One region of the Saccharothrix camelliae genome, then DNA from elsewhere that is predicted to be linked to it. Evidence: riboswitches for the same ligand, from Rfam matches in the RefSeq annotation. Region 1 holds a riboswitch; the other holds the start of a gene.
What was found. A riboswitch is a leader RNA that binds a small molecule or an ion and turns the genes downstream of it on or off. The one in region 1 is predicted to bind cobalamin.
Positions count from the first base shown of each region.

Region 2: linked by a shared signal. The riboswitch ahead of AB0F89_RS25505 (prenyltransferase/squalene oxidase repeat-containing protein) and the one ahead of cobN (cobaltochelatase subunit CobN) in region 1 are both predicted to bind cobalamin.

Region 1 covers NZ_CP160453.1:7,601,202-7,605,570, forward strand. The annotation lists gene cobN (cobaltochelatase subunit CobN) at 1-2,029, opposite strand, end outside; cobalamin riboswitch at 2,063-2,197, opposite strand; gene AB0F89_RS33270 (hypothetical protein) at 2,205-3,215, shown strand; gene AB0F89_RS33275 (precorrin-8X methylmutase) at 3,212-3,838, shown strand; gene cobJ (precorrin-3B C(17)-methyltransferase) at 3,835-4,369, shown strand, end outside.
Region 2 covers NZ_CP160453.1:5,706,432-5,710,800, forward strand. The annotation lists gene AB0F89_RS25500 (hypothetical protein) at 1-244, opposite strand, end outside; gene AB0F89_RS25505 (prenyltransferase/squalene oxidase repeat-containing protein) at 291-1,610, opposite strand; cobalamin riboswitch at 1,700-1,839, opposite strand; gene AB0F89_RS25510 (cytochrome P450) at 1,918-3,177, shown strand; gene AB0F89_RS25515 (DMT family transporter) at 3,383-4,342, shown strand.

The DNA of each region.
Region 1 (4,369 bases):
GGATGGACAGCACCAGGTTGACCCGGGTCGGCCCGGTCGGCGCCGCGCCGAGCACGTGCAGGCCGTCGCGGATCTGGACGTCCTTGACCTCGCACAGCCAGCCGTCGACGTGCAGGATCAGCTCGTCGAACTCGGCGTCGTGCGGCCGGTCGTCCAGCCCCAGGTCGTGGTCGAGCTTGGCGGCCTGGATGAGGGTCCAGATCTGGGCCCGGATCGCCGGCAGCTTGGCCGGGTCCATCGCGGCGATGTTGCCGTGCTCGTCCAGCAGCTGCTCCAGCCGGGCGATGTCGCCGTAGCTGTCGGCCCTGGCCATCGGCGGCACCAGGTGGTCGACCAGGGTGGCGTGCGCCCGCCGCTTCGCCTGGGTGCCCTCGCCCGGGTCGTTGACCAGGAACGGGTAGATCAGCGGCAGGTCGCCGAGCGCCGCGTCCGGGCCGCAGCCCGCCGACATGCCGACGGTCTTGCCGGGCAGCCACTCCAGGTTGCCGTGCTTGCCGACGTGCACCACGGCGTCGGCGCCGAACTCGTCCTCCAGCCACCGGTAGGCGGCCAGGTAGTGGTGGCTCGGCGGCAGGTCGGGGTCGTGGTAGATGGCGATCGGGTTCTCGCCGAAGCCGCGCGGCGGCTGCACCATCACCACGACGTTGCCGGAGCGCAGGGCGGCCAGCACGATCTCGCCGTCGGCGTCCGCCGACCGGTCCACGAACAGGTCGCCGGGCGCCGCGCCCCAGTGCTGCTCCATTCCCTGCCGGGTGTCCTCCGGCAGGGTGGCGTACCACTTGCGGTAGCGGGCCGCCGGGAGCCGGACCGGGTTGCCGCGCACCTGCTCCTCGGTCAGCCAGTCGGCGTCCTGGCCGCCGGCCGCGATCAGGGCGTGGATCAGCGCGTCGCCGTCGAGGTCGGCCACGCCGGGCAGCTCGTCACCGATGTCGTAGCCGCGCTCGGCCATCGCGGCGAGCAGCCGCACGACGCTGGCCGGGGTGTCCAGCCCGACCGCGTTGCCGATCCGGGAGTGCTTCGTCGGGTACGCCGAGAGCATGACGGCGATCCGGCGCTCGGCGGGCGGGATGTGCCGGAGCCTGCCGTGCCGGACCGCGATGCCCGCGACCCGCGCCGCCCGCTCCTCGTCGGCGACGTAGACGGTGAGGCCGTCCTCGTCGACCTCCTTGAACGAGAACGGCACGGTGATGATCCGGCCGTCGAACTCGGGGATCGCCACCTGGGTGGCGGTGTCCAAAGGGGACAGACCATCGTCGTTGTCGTCCCACGAAGCCCGGCTGCCGGTGAGGCACAGGGCTTGCAGGATCGGCACGTCGAGCGCGGCCAGCGCGCCCACGTCCCACGCGTCGTCGTCACCGCCGGCGGACGCGGCGGCGGGCTTGGTGCCGCCGGCCGCGAGCACGGTGACCACCAGGGCGTCGGCCTTGCCCAGCTCGGCCAGCAGCCCCGGGTCCGCCGCGCGCAGCGAGGCGCAGTAGACCGGCAGCGGGCGACCGCCCTTGGCCACGATCGCGTCGCACAGCGCGTGCACGAACGCCGTGTTCCCGGCCACGTGGTGGGCGCGGTAGTACAGCACCGCGACGGTCGGCCCCTCCCCCGCGTCGTCGCGCTCCAGCAGGCCCCAGGTCGGCGTCGGCTCGGGCGGCGCGAAGCCGTGGCCGGTGAGCAGCACCGTGTCGGACAGGAAGTCGTGCAGCTGGGCGAGGTTGGCCGCGCCGCCGTGCGCCAGGTAGGCGTGCGCCTCCGCGCAGACGCCGCCGGGCACGGTGGACAGCTCCATCAGCGGCGCGTCCGGGTTCTGCTCACCGCCCAGCACGACGACCGGCAGGCCGGAGGCGAGCAGCCAGTCCAGCCCCTCCTCCCACATCCGGCGACCGCCGAGGATGCGCACGACCACCAGGTCGACGCCCTCCACCAGCGCCGGGAGGTCGTCCACAGCGGTGCGGGCGGGGTTGGCCAGGCGGAAGTCGGCAGTGCTGGCGCGAGCGGACAGCAGGTCCGTGTCGGAGGTCGACAGCAGCAGGATCACGTGCGGGCTCCATCCCTCGGGGGTCCTCGCCCCGGTCGTGGGTTACGGCGAGCGGAGTTCCTGACTCCCGGGGCCTCCCCCGGTCACAGTGGCGGGACCGCGCCGGATTTCCACCGGCTTCCTCCTGCTGCTTCGCCGTTCGGAGGTCACCCTAACGGCAGTTAGCATCCAGACCATGCCCACCGACCGAGTTCGCCCGGACGCCTGCCCGGGAGCGATCGACGTGCACCAGGCCGCCGACGGCGGGCTGGCCCGCGTGCGGGTGCCCGGCGGCGCGTTGACCGCCGTCCAGGTGGACGCGCTGCGGACCGCCGCGCTGGAGCTGGGCGACGGGTCCCTGGAGCTGACCTCGCGGGCGAACCTGCAGATCAGGGGCTTGCCACCGGGTGCGGAAACGGAACTCGGCGCACGCTTGCGCGACGTCGGCCTGCTGCCCTCGATGACGCACGAGCGGGTGCGGAACATCGTCGCCGCGCCGCTGGAGGACAACCAGGCGCTGGTCGGCTCGATCGACGCGGCCCTGTGCTCGGAACCGGGGTTGGCGGCCCTGCCAGGGCGTTTCCTGGTCACGGTGGGTCACGCGGTCAGCGGCCTGTCGGGTGACATCGGGCTCGTCGGTGACGCGTTGTTCCTGGCGGGACACGATTCAGGGCTCCGCGTCACCGACCCGGTCGAGGCCGTGGTGACCGCCGCTCAGCTGTTCCAGCGACTGCGCGGCGACGCCTGGCGGCTGTCCGAAGTGGACGGCGGTGTGCGGAAGATCACGGCCGCGCTGGGCGTTCCGGGTGACGCCCGGATCGAACCGGCTGTGACGCCCGTCGCACCCGGGACGCACGGTTCCGCCGTCGTGGCGGGCGTTCCGCTGGGCCGGTGGGACGCGCGGCTGCTCGCCGGCGTGCCGGTCCGGCTCACGCCGTGGCGGAGCGTGGTGCTGCCGTCCGGGAGCGGTGCCGGCGGCTTGTTCACGTCGCCGGACTCGCCGTGGCACGGCGTCAGCGCCTGCACGGGCCGGCCGGGGTGCGCGAAGTCGCTGGCCGACGTCCGGGCCGACGCGGCCCGGTGGATCGAGACCCGGACCGCGCCGGGTCGCGCGCACTGGTCGGGCTGCGCCCGGCGGTGCGGTCGGCCGGCGGGTGGCGCGGTGGAGTTCGTCGCGACCGGCGACGGGTACGAGGAGATCAGGTGACCAGCTACGTCAAGGACGGCGCGGAGATCTACCGCCGCTCCTTCGCCACCATCCGCGCCGAGGCCGACCTGGCGCGGTTCCCCGAGGACGTGGCCAGGGTGGTGGTGCGCATGATCCACGCCTGCGGGATGGTCGACCTGGTCGGGGACGTCGGCTTCTCGCCGGCCGTGGTGCGGGACGCGCGTGCCGCCCTGCTGGCGGGCGCGCCGGTGCTGTGCGACGCGCAGATGGTCGCGGCGGGCGTGACCCGGCGTCGGCTGCCGGCCGACAACGAGGTCGTCTGCACGTTGAGCGACCCGCGGGTGCCGGGACTGGCCGCGGAGATGGGCAACACGCGCAGCGCCGCCGCGCTGGAGCTGTGGCGCGACAGGCTGGACGGCGCGGTGGTCGCCATCGGCAACGCGCCGACCGCGTTGTTCCACCTGCTGGACATGGTGGCGGCGGGCGCGCCCCGACCGGCGGCCGTGCTGGGCGTGCCGGTCGGGTTCATCGGCGCGGCCGAGTCGAAGGACGCCCTGGCGGCCAACGCGCTGGGGTTGGAGCACCTGGTCGTGCGCGGGCGGCGGGGCGGCAGCGCCATGACCGCGGCGGCGATCAACGCGATCGCGAGCGAGGACGAATGACGGGCAAGCTGTACGGCGTCGGTGTCGGTCCGGGCGACCCGGAGCTGGTGACCGTCAAGGCGGCGCGGCTGATCGGCGAGGCGGACGTGGTCGTGTTCCACAGCGCCCGCCACGGCCGCAGCGTGGCACGGCGGATCGCCGCGCCCTACCTGCGCGCCGGGCAGGTCGAGGAGCAGCTGGTCTACCCCGTCACCACCGAGGACTCCGACGACTACCAGGGCGAGATCGACGCGTTCTACGAGGAGTGCGCGGCCCGGTTGGCCGCGCACCTGGACGCCGGTCGCACGGTGGTCGTGCTGGCAGCGGGCGACCCGTTCTTCTACGGCTCCTACATGCACCTGCACAAGCGGTTGGCGCACCGGTACGAGGCCGAGGTGGTGCCGGGCGTGACGTCGGTGAGCGCCGGCGCGGCGGTGATCGGCCGGCCGCTGGTGGAGCGGGACGAGGTGCTGACCGTGCTGCCGGGCACGCTGTCGACCGACGACCTGGTCGAGCACCTGAGCGGCGGCGACCCGGTGGCGATCGTGAAGC
Region 2 (4,369 bases), 1.9 Mb from region 1:
GGCAGACGAACCCCGGCTGCCGCGCGGCGAACGTGTAGCCGAACCCGGCGGCGGTCAGCGCGGCCGTCCCGCTGGCCGGGTCACCGGGCGCGCAGCCCGTCCGCACGCCGCCGCCCAACGGGCCGAAGTCCACCACCACGGTGACGCCCGCGCAGTCCGCGGCCTGGGCGCTCGGCGGGACGCCGATCAGCGCGAGCCCGACGACGGCCGCCGTCGCCAGGACCGCCCGCCACCGGCCCGTCACGGCGCGGTGCGGTCGAGGGGGCCGGCCGCCGTCGTGCGCCGTGCCGTCACCTGCCCGCCCCCGCGTGCCGCTTGCGCGCCAGCACGACCGCGAGCACGCCGCCCACCAGCAGCAGCACGCCCATCCACAGCGCCGGGCCGACCGAGGCGCCGGTGCGGGCCAGGTTGCCGTGACCGGCCACCGCGACCACGACCGCCGTCGTGGTGCTCGTGGCCGTGCTCGTGTCGGCGGTGGTGGTCGTCGCCTCGGTCGTGGTCGTCGTGGCGGTGGTCGTCGTGGTCGTGGTCTCCGAGCTGGTCGACGTCGGCGGGACGTCCGCGCAGTCGAGCACCGGCGCGCCCGGCGTGCCGCCCTCCGCCGTCAGGTCCGCGAAGTTGACGCCGACCAGCCCGAGGACGCCCTGCGCGCTCGCGCGCAGCGACGTGGCCCGCTGGAAACCCGCCTTGTCGAACGCGATCGCGCCCCGGTCCGCCGCCGCGGCCGCGCAGCCGACCCGCACCGACGTCAGGAACCCCGCCGCCCGGTCCGCCTCGGCCGTCCGGCCGCCCGCGCGCAACGCCTGCGCCGCGAGGCCGGTGCTGTTGGCGTTGCCCTCGTCGGTCGCGCCCTGGTCGCGGAACCCGCCGCCGGGCTGCTGCACGCCGGCCAGCCAGTCGAGGGCCCGGTCCGCCTCGGCGGTCCGGTCGACCGCCAGCAGCGCCTGCGCGACCATCGCGGTGGCGTCCACGTGGGACGCGCAGGTCTCGGCCTCCAGGATCAGCGGGAAGCCGCCGTCCGCGCACTGCTCGCCGACGAGGTAGTCGACCGCGGCCCGCGGCGCGCCGTCCCACCGGTCCAGCGCCAGCACCGCGAACGCCTGGGTGAAGCCGTTGGAGTAGTCGGTGTACCGCGTCTTGTCGCGGAACCGGCCGGACGGGTCCTGCAACGCCGTCAGGTCGGCGATCAGGTCGACGCCGCCGAAGCTCGTCGGGTCCTGCCCGTGCACCTGCACGCCGAGCGCGAGCTTGGCGTGCGCGCCCGCGAACGACTCGGCCGGGTCGCCGAAGTGCAGGTAGTTGTCCATGATGGCCGGTTCGGCGAGCCAGGCGGCGATGCCGTCGGCGTTGTCGGACGCCACGCCGGCGGCGGTCAGCGCGAACAGCGCGTCCAGCGTCAGGCCCTGGTCGGGGTAGGCGGTGCCGTCCAGGACGATCTCCAGGTGGTCGCCGTCGACGAGCTGGCGGGCCAGCCACCCGGCGGCGGCGTCGCTCACGTCCGCCGTCGGCGCGGGCGCGCCCTGCGCGGCCTGGCCCTGCGCGGTGGCCACCGACGCGAGGGCGGCGACAGCGGCGGCGGCGATGGCGGCGGCGGTCCGTCTCAACGGCATGTTCGGCCTTTCCGGGCGCTGGGCGCGAGCGGACCCCGGACAGCCGTCACCGACTTCCCCCGGGCTCCGACCCGTGACCTCGACGGTGTCTGGAGCGTGGCGCGCGCGACGGGTGTTCGGGCTCGTCCCGGTCGGGACCTACCGTTGCGGGTCAGCGCCGGACTTCGACCGGCTTCCCCCGATTCTCACGCGCGATTGCCGATCGTCTGTCACGGTTACCGGTGTGTCAATCCGCCTCTGGCGCGATGCTGCTCACCCCTACGTACGGTTACCGTCCAACATTCGACCTGGGGAAGAGGGGTGTTCGATGACGACTTTGGCGTCCGTGCGCGACGGCTTGGTGGCGTGGGTCGCTCGGCGTTCGGCGACGCGGTGGGTGTTGGGCAAGATCGGTTCGCGGGCGTTGTCGCTGCTCCCGGACCGCGCGCTGGTCCCGCTGAAGCGGGACGGGGTGGTCCCGGTCGCCGAGCTGGAGCGGATGCGCGAGACCGCGGCGGTGCACCGCATCCCGGTGCCGTTCGGCTTGCGCGTGTGGTTGGTCACGGGCCAGGACGAAGCGAAGAAGGTGCTCTCCGACACAGGTGCGTTCAGCAACGACTACGCCCGGCTCGGCGAGGCGGTGGGGCGGCTGGAGCAGTCGCCCGGCGGCCTCGGGTTCGCCGACCCGCCCGACCACACCCGGCTGCGCAAGCTGCTCACGCCGGAGTTCACCATGCGCAGGCTGTCCCGCCTCGTGCCGCGCATCGACGCGATCGTGACCGAGCGGCTGGACGCGATGGAGGCCGCCGACGGGCCGGTCGACCTGGTGCAGGAGTTCGCGCTGCCGATCCCGTCGTTGACGATCTGCGAGCTGCTGGGCGTGCCCTACGAGGACCGCGACCGGTTCCAGGAGCTGGCGGCGGCCCGGTTCGACCTGTTCGGGGGCGCGGGGCAGGCGTTGGGCGCGATCTCGGAGTCGCTGTCCTACATGGAGGAGATCGTGCGCCGCGAGCGCCGGTCGCCGGGTGACGGCCTGATCGGCTCGATCATCCGCCAGCACGGCGACGACGTCAGCGACATCGAGCTGGCCGGCCTGGCCGACGGCGTGCTGACCGGCGGGTTCGACACCACGGCGTCGATGCTCGCGCTGGGCGCGATCGTGCTGCTGCGCGACGACGCGGCGCGGACGGCGATGCGCGACGACGACGCGGCCACCGCGCCGCTGGTCGAGGAGCTGCTGCGGCACCTGAGCGTGGTGCAGGTGGCGTTCCCGCGGTTCGCCCGGCACCCGCTGCGGGTCGGCGACCAGCAGGTCGAGGAGGGTGACGTGGTCGTGGTGTCGCTGTCGGCGGCCAACCGCGAGGGCACGCCGCAGTTCGACGCCGGCCGTCCGGCCTCGTCGCACCTGGCGTTCGGCCACGGCGCGCACCGCTGCGTGGGCGCCGAGCTGGCCCGGATGGAGCTGCGCGCCGCCTACCCGGCCCTGCTGCGCCGCTTCCCGAACCTGCGCCTGGCCGCCGAGCGCCCGGCGTTCCGCGCCGCGTCCATCGTGCACGGCGTCGACAAGCTGCTCGTGCACACCCGCTGAGCGTTGAACTCGGGGGCCCCGACCGCAGGACTCTCGCGCCCTGGATGTAGGACTCTCGCGAGAGTCCTACATCCAGGACCCGCGTGTCGAACGTTCAGGACCCCCGAGTTCACCATTCAGGTACTGGATGACGTTGTAGCGTTGCTTAAAGCTGTGTCATGAGGTTTCACTTTTCTTGAAGTTCGGCGTGCGCGACGGTGATCCCATGACCGGACGAGGCGTGCTGCGGGTGGCGGCGCTGGCCCTGCTGTGGGGCTCGTGCTTCCTGTGGATCGAGCTGGCCCTGACCGGCCTGTCACCCGCGCAGATCACCGTGACCCGCTGCGCCCTGGGCGCCGCCACCCTGCTCGTCCTGGCCCGCGCGAGCGGTCAGCGGCTGCCCCGCGGGCTCTGGGGGCACCTGGCGGTCGCCGCGTTCTTCTGCAACGCCCTGCCGTTCCTGCTCTTCGCCATCGGCCAGCGGACCGTCGACTCCGGGGTGGCGGGCGTCCTCAACGCGACCACCCCGCTGTTCTCGCTCCTGATCGGACTCGCCGTCGGCACGGACCGCGGCGTCACGCCGGTCCGGGTCGCCGGCCTGGCCCTCGGCTTCGCCGGCGTCCTGCTCATCTTCGCCCCGTGGCAGCACGGCGGCGCCGGTCCCGGCGTGCTCGCCCTCCTCGGCGCGGCGGCCGGTTACGCGGTCGCGTTCGCCTACATGGGGCGCAAGCTGGTCGGCAGGGGAGGCCCGGTGGCGATGTCCGCCGCCCAGCTCACCGCCGCCACCGTCCTGGCCGCCGTCACGCTCCCGTTCGACCGCACCCCGGCGACGCCCAACGCCACGGCCGTCGTCGCTGTGGTGGTGCTCGGCGTCTTCGGCACCGGCGTCACGTTCATCCTCAACTACCGGATCATCGAGGACGAGGGCCCCACCAGCGCCGCCACCGTCGGCTACCTGCTGCCCGTCGTCTCCGTCGCCCTGGGCGCGGTCGTGCTGGACGAGCCGCTGACGCCGCGCGTCCTCGCGGGCATGGCCGTGGTCCTGGTCGGCGTCGCCCTCACCCGGCTCGCGGTGCGCCGGTCGACACCGGACAAGCGCCCGGCCGAGCGACCTGGGCATTACCAGTTGTCCGTTATGTCCACCGAGGGTGACGAGCCGCGCGGCCGTTCGGCCGACCACCGTTGACCACGGCATAACCGCTGGTCAGGCTGC